Prochlorococcus marinus XMU1406: one gene and its partner. The protein of the gene in region 2 binds, or shares a complex with, the protein of the main gene of each other region. Links are inferred from orthologs where the notes say so. Each region holds a gene or a part of one and is shown on either strand. Other genes may lie near its edges. The genes, in order: hisF and hisH.

Evidence for each region.
Region 1: the proteins of hisH (region 2) and hisF are in contact, whole or in part, in a crystal structure (PDB 6RU0), measured with the Thermotoga maritima proteins. The link is inferred for Prochlorococcus marinus XMU1406 from one-to-one orthologs. Residues at the interface, in WP_004080484.1 of Thermotoga maritima: Asn15, Arg18, Arg22, Arg117, Leu118, Pro119, His120, Met121, Gly122, Trp123, Asn124, Asn134, Gly135, Tyr136, Tyr138, Val140, Tyr158, Glu180, Lys181, Ser182, Ser183, Lys184, Ile185; in WP_004080486.1 of Thermotoga maritima: Met1, Leu2, Ala3, Arg5, Ser40, Glu41, Asp45, Glu46, Ala70, Glu71, Ile73, Asp74, Ile75, Pro76, Phe77, Asp98, Lys99, Ser122, Gln123, Glu161, Thr195, Leu196, Asn247, Arg249, Glu251.

The regions. Positions count from the first base shown.
Region 1 is NZ_JAAORG010000001.1:390,109-393,276, forward strand. The notes cover bases 214-3,047. They hold hisF (imidazole glycerol phosphate synthase subunit HisF), read left to right. Parts: upstream 214-1,162; coding sequence 1,163-1,933; downstream 1,934-3,047. Other genes in these bases: chlG (chlorophyll synthase ChlG), read right to left, coding at 214-870; petP (cytochrome b6f subunit PetP), read right to left, coding at 879-1,103; HA149_RS02265 (ubiquinone/menaquinone biosynthesis methyltransferase), read left to right, coding at 1,979-2,680; HA149_RS02270 (DUF721 domain-containing protein), read right to left, coding at 2,686-3,047. Outside these bases: more of chlG, read right to left, coding at 1-213; more of HA149_RS02270, read right to left, coding at 3,048-3,168.
Region 2 is NZ_JAAORG010000001.1:952,505-955,786, forward strand. The notes cover bases 72-3,019. They hold hisH (imidazole glycerol phosphate synthase subunit HisH), read right to left. Parts: upstream 1,881-3,019; coding sequence 1,263-1,880; downstream 72-1,262. Other genes in these bases: HA149_RS05590 (RNA methyltransferase), read right to left, coding at 72-115; HA149_RS05595 (cytochrome c), read right to left, coding at 112-498; petG (cytochrome b6-f complex subunit V), read left to right, coding at 554-673; rsmD (16S rRNA (guanine(966)-N(2))-methyltransferase RsmD), read right to left, coding at 650-1,249; trxA (thioredoxin), read right to left, coding at 1,892-2,215. Also shown: more of HA149_RS05590, read right to left, coding at 1-71; more of HA149_RS05620, read right to left, coding at 3,020-3,282. UniProt on the Escherichia coli protein: IGPS catalyzes the conversion of PRFAR and glutamine to IGP, AICAR and glutamate. The HisH subunit catalyzes the hydrolysis of glutamine to glutamate and ammonia as part of the synthesis of IGP and AICAR.

The DNA of each region.
Region 1 (3,168 bases), 560 kb from region 2 along the record:
TTGATATTTGACATCAAACTTTAGAGGATCTCTTAGTAACCACATATCTTGAAATGTAATTTGTGGAATTACCAATAAAACTAAAATTACAGAGGCTAAATGTTGACCAATAATGACTAATACTATAACCATTGCTAATTGAAAAATGTCAATCAGTCCTGCACTTATTCTACTTGCATTTTTAATTCCAAATACTACTGGTAAAGAATTTAAGCCTAGCTTTGAGTCTCCTTCAACACTTTTGAAATCATTAATAACAGCAATTCCAAGTCCTGAGAGGCTATAAGCAAGTGTTAGTATCGCCGTCACGATAGTTAATTTCCCAAACAAGGCTTGTCCTGCCCACCAAGGTAAAGCTATATAAGATGCTCCTAATGCATAATTTCCAAGCCAACCATTCTGTTTTAATTTGAGTGGTGGAGCAGAATATATATAACTAACAAAGGAACCTCCTAATGCCAAAAGTAATACGGAGGGGAAGCTGTGCTTCGCATATAAATCTAATAGAAAAGCAACTATTAAACCTGCTATAAGTAATACCCAGATTTGTATTTTTACATCTTTAATTGAAATTTTGCCAGAAGGAATTGGTCTATTTGGTTCATTAATTGCATCAATTTCTTTATCAAAAAAATCATTTATGGTTTGGGTATAACCAGCCAGAAGTGGTCCACTCATCAACATACATGCTAATGAAGCTAGAACATTACTAAATGTCCATTTAAAATTCCCACTTGCAGCTGCTCCACAAATAACTCCCCATATCAAAGGGATCCACGTTATGGGTTTCATTAACTGTATACGGAGTTTCCATATACTTGATGTTTCAGAGGCACCCTTAATTCCTAATAGTTGTTTTGGATCATTCACTTTACTCTTTAACCTTTCTCAATTTCTTCTGGGAAAAACCAATTTTGCTCACCATTCTGAAATTTTGCGGTTATCCCAATACTTCTGCCGTCTGTCATTTTATAGCCTGTTATTACGGCTTTAGGATTCGAGGATATTTGATCGATTAATTTAGCTGGTAGTCTATCTTTTACTTTGTTAATGTTAATTTTGATTTTACTACCGATTTTGGGTAATAATTTTGTTTCAGCCATAAGAGGTAAAATGGAAGCTATTATGCAAGATTAACAGCATTTGGACAATTTTTACTAAAATGGTAGCTCTTCGTTTAATTCCTTGTTTAGATGTCGCCCATGGCAGAGTGGTTAAAGGTGTAAATTTTGTTAACTTGAGAGACTCAGGCGATCCTGTTGAATTGGCTTGTAGGTATTCTGATGAAGGCGCAGATGAATTAGTATTCTTAGATATTAGAGCTAGTGTAGAAAATAGAAATACATTAGTTGACCTTGTTTCTAGGACCGCAAAATCAGTAAAAATCCCATTTACAGTAGGTGGAGGAATAGATTCTGTTTCTTCAATTAATGATCTTTTAAGAGCTGGAGCGGACAAAGTGAGTTTGAATTCTTCTGCTGTTAGAAATCCAGATTTAATTTCTAAAAGTTCTAGAGAATTTGGTAATCAATGTATCGTGATAGCAATTGATGCTAAAAGAAAAGTTAATAAGACTGATGAATGGGAGGTTTATGTAAAAGGAGGGAGAGAAAATACTGGAATAGATGTATTAAGTTGGGCAAAGAAAGTTGAGGAGTTAGGCGCAGGGGAAATTTTGCTTACTTCAATGGATGGTGATGGCACGCAGAATGGATATGATTTACATCTGACTGAATCTGTTACCAATATTGTTAATATTCCAGTGATTGCTTCTGGAGGAGCAGGTTGTTTAGAAGATATCTATGATGTTTTCAATGAAGGCAGGGCATCTGCCGCACTTTTAGCATCATTACTTCATGATAAGAAACTTTCTTTAAGAGAAATAAAGACTTTCCTCCTTGGGAAAAAACTTCCTATTAGACCATATGAATAAAAAATTTAATTTAATACCAAAAAGAAATAAGTTAAAAATTTAAAAATGAAATTCACAAAAACTATCGAAGTCAAAAATATATTTAATAAAATTTCTTATAAATATGACTTTTTAAATAATCTATTAAGTTTTGGGCTGCACAGATTATGGAAAAGGAAATTAGTTAATTTATTGGAACCTTTAAATGGTGAAGATTGGGCAGATTTATGCTGTGGAACTGGAGATTTAGCATTCTTAATTTCTGAGAGAGTTAGTCCAAGGGGTTCAATTACTGGGATTGACAGTGCGGAGGATATCTTAAATATTGCAAAAAAAAAATCAGAGCTTAAAAAAAATAAATTTATTAAGTGGGAAATTAAAGATGTATTAGAAATTAATGATTATTCAAAAAATTTTGATGGGATTTGCATGTCATATGGACTTAGAAACTTGAATAATGTTGAAGGAGGAATAAAAAAAGTTTTTGATCTTTTGAAGGATAAGGGAAGGGCAGGATTTTTGGATTTTAATCACTCAACAAGAAATTCTTTATCCAATATTTTTCAGAAAATTTATTTGAGATTAATTGTAGTAACCATTTCGCGGCTTTTTAATTTAGGTCCAGAGTACGCATATATTGAAAAAAGTATTAGTAATTTTCCAAAGAAAAATGTGCTTATAAATATTGCTAAGGAAGTTGGATTTAAAAAAGCTGAATATATGACTATTGGGGGGGGGCAAATGGGAATACTAATTTTAACTAAATAAAGAATTTAGTTTTTTATTTTTCTCCAACAAAAAGAACACTTTCCCCATCTTTTGATTTCGCCCTCAGGAGTAGGGGAATTACAAAGAGTACAAATGCACATATTATTTTGATTGATTCTGCTTGGATGCTTTGCCCAAACTATCTTTGCATTAGTAGCTTTGATATTTTTATTTTTAATTTCATAATTTTGTATTATTTTTATTTCATTCAAAGTTATTCCAATTTTCTCGATTCTCTCTTTTAATTTATGCTTGTTGTAGATTAAAGCTTGGCGCCATTGTGGATGATTTACTGCAATAGTAAGTATTTTTTTTTCAATATTTAATGGTTTACATTCTTGAAATAGTTCTAAGCCGATTAAGTTCTTCCAGTTTTCGTTGATTTTAGTGAGTTTATCTAAGTCTCCGCAGGATTTTTTGAAATTATCAAGACAATTTTTTAATGGCTGTGGATTCCTTCTATTCACTATTGGCAAATACTTTTTGTC
Region 2 (3,282 bases):
TTAATTCATCAACTTCAAAATTACTGCATAATCTAGCAACGCTCCCTACATTTAAAGGGCCATTTGGTTCAACTAATATTACCTTTAAATTAGAAAAATTTTTTCCCAAAGTTATTCAAGGCTATGAAGATACTTTAATAAATTGGACATATTTATAGGATCGATTTCAAAACTTGGCATAGGAGGAGTTAGGCCTCCAGTAACTTGTTTTATTATCTCTTTATCATTCAAACGTTGAGTTATTGAGTGTAAGTCTGGGCCCACTAATCCTCTTGCTGTAATTCCATGACATCCAACACAATTTATCTTAAAAAGAGCATCTCCTTCCTCAGCAGAGCCATTAAGCTCAAGTGTCTCAATAATATATTTGTTATTTTCATGATGATTTACGAAAAATATTGAAAAACAAATCAATAAAACTCCCATTAAAATAAAAACAATTTTAAGGAATTCTCTTTTAAAGTCTCTTTCTGCTGCAGTTGATGAAGATGTTGACACAAAAAATAGTCTCTATGTAACAATTGTGGATAAGAAATTCAAAAAAGGCAAAAAAATGATCGAGCCTCTTCTATGTGGAATTGTTCTAGGTTTAGTTCCAATAACTCTTCTTGGATTATTCGTAAGTGCATGGAATCAATACAGAAGAGGTTCAGGGATGCTGGACATTGATTAAAAATGTTAATCTTGACTGCCCATAGTTCCTTACATCTATAGTTTCCCACAAAGTACTTTTCTTAATAAATAAGTTTGGAGAATGTTCATAAATAACTATTGAATCTTTTTTTAAAAAATTACAATTGAATAATTGATTTAAAACTAATTCATGGAGATCCACATCGTATGGAGGATCTAGATAAACAAAATCAAATTTTAATTTGTTTAAATCCATATTTCTAGATGATAAGTTTCTCTCATAATTTGGTTTTGTCCATTTCAAAACGTCTTTACAAATAACTTCGAAATCATTCCTCCTATTCTCTATATTTTCCAACGAGAGTAAATTTTCTAAGCAAATTTTTGAGTTAATTTTGTTTTTTTCAATTGCAAGTATTTTTCTTGCCCCGTGATTATAGGCTTCACAAGATATAGCCCCAGTTCCACTAAATAAATCTAACCAGTTACTGTTTTTAACTCTATTATTCAATATATTAAATATTGCCTCTCTCACTCTCAAAGTTGTAGGTCTGGTATAAGAATTATTTGGGCTTTGGAGTTTTTTACCACCTATTAATCTCAAGTTTGTCTTCATCAGTAATTATCAATTATTGAATATTACTAAGCCATCGTCTCAAAAGTTTTTCACCGGTTTTTCCAGATTTTTCCGGATGAAATTGACAGGCCAATAAATTATCATTCTCAATCATTGCAGTTAATTTTTCAGAGCCATAATCAACCTGAGCTGCAATAATCTTTGAATCATTTGGGTTTGCATGATAGGAATGTACAAAATAGACCCAATTATTTAATTCTTCTAGTTCTAATAGAGTATTTTGTTTTGTAGGTAAAAGTTGGCACCAACCCATGTGTGGGATTCTTTGGTTAACAATATTAGGAATTTTTTGTATTTTTCCTTTTAAAATTCCCAGCCCTTGAACCTTTCCTTCATCACTAGATTCAAAAAGGAGTTGGAGACCAAGACATATCCCCAAAAAAGACTTCCCACTTTTAATCCAATTTTTCAAATCAGTTATCAAATCCGTATTTATAAGATTATTCATGGCTGGATCAAATGCTCCCACACCAGGAAGTATTATCGCCTTACAAAACTTAGACTCGTTAAAATTTTTAATTAATATTATTTCTTCTCCAAGACTTTCTAGAGATTTTGTTACGGAATGAATATTACCCATCCCATAATCTATAAGTCCAATTTTATGCAAAGCTTTTAAATTTATAAATGCTTAGATAAAGTGCTAGAAAGAGTAGCTTTTGGTACAGCACCAACAACGGTATCAACCTTTTGGCCTCCTTTAAAGATCATTAATGTAGGAATACTTCTAATTCCATATTGACTGGCAACATTTGGATTCTCATCCGTATTTAATTTAAAAACCTTAATTTTCCCTTCAAAGTCTTTTGAAATTTCTTCCACAACTGGTGCAACCATCCTACATGGACCGCACCAAGGTGCCCAAAAATCAACCAATACTGGTAGATCACTTTGCAGTACATCTTTGTCAAATGAAGAATCAGTTACGGCTTGAGCTGATGACATAATTTAAGTATTCCTTTTGAAAATTTAGCAGGCAATTCTTTTAAGTGATGATTTCATTACAGATTAAATCATATAAGTAACAAAATATCTAAAAAAGCCCGATTAATCGGGCGATTTAGTGTGTGAGGAGTATGGGGTTTCCCCCATCAATTCATAATAACTCCTAATGAGAAAATTGTTCAATTTAATGCTTAATTTACTAAGGTTTTATAATTTGCTCTAAATGAACTACTTACCCATCCCAAGCTGCTGAGCTTTTTGATAAACCTTACCTTCTGTAAGAAGCGATGGTGCGATAACTATTTCAACTTCTTGCATTTCTTTAATGTTTTTTGCCCCAAGAGTACTCATTGAAGTTCTAATGGCTCCTAATAAGTTATGTGTCCCATCGTCAAGCAGGGCAGGGCCTTTAATTATCCTTTCTAAGGATCCTGTAGAACCAACTTCAATTCTTGTGCCCCTCGGCAATACAGGACTTGGAGTAGCCATACCCCAGTGAAATCCTTTACCTGGAGCATTTAAGGATTTAGCTATTGGGGATCCAATCATTACAGCATCAGAACCACATGCCAAACATTTACAAATATCTCCTCCCGTCACAATTCCTCCATCACCAATAATAGGAATATAACGACCACTTTCTTTAAAGTAATCATTTCTTGCCTTACTACAATCAGAAATAGCAGTTGCTTGAGGAATTCCAATTCCTAATACACCTCTTGATGTACATGCTGCTCCAGGGCCTATACCAACCATTAATCCTGCAACTCCAGCATCCATGAGCAGTTTTGCAACTTCGTAAGTGACACAATTACCTGCGATAATTGGGACATTCATAGATTGACAAAGGTCTTTAATATTTAAGGTTTCCTTACCCTCAATACCAAGATGTTCAGTAGAAACAACTGTTCCTTGAAGGAAAAATAAATCTATTTTGGAATTATTAAGAGTTTCTTTAAACTTAAGAGCAGCTTGAGGAGTCCCACTAAAAGCTGCGATGCCTCCTCTTTCTTTGACCTCATTTATTCTTTGTAAAATCAATCCCTCCTTAACGGGTTCACTGTATA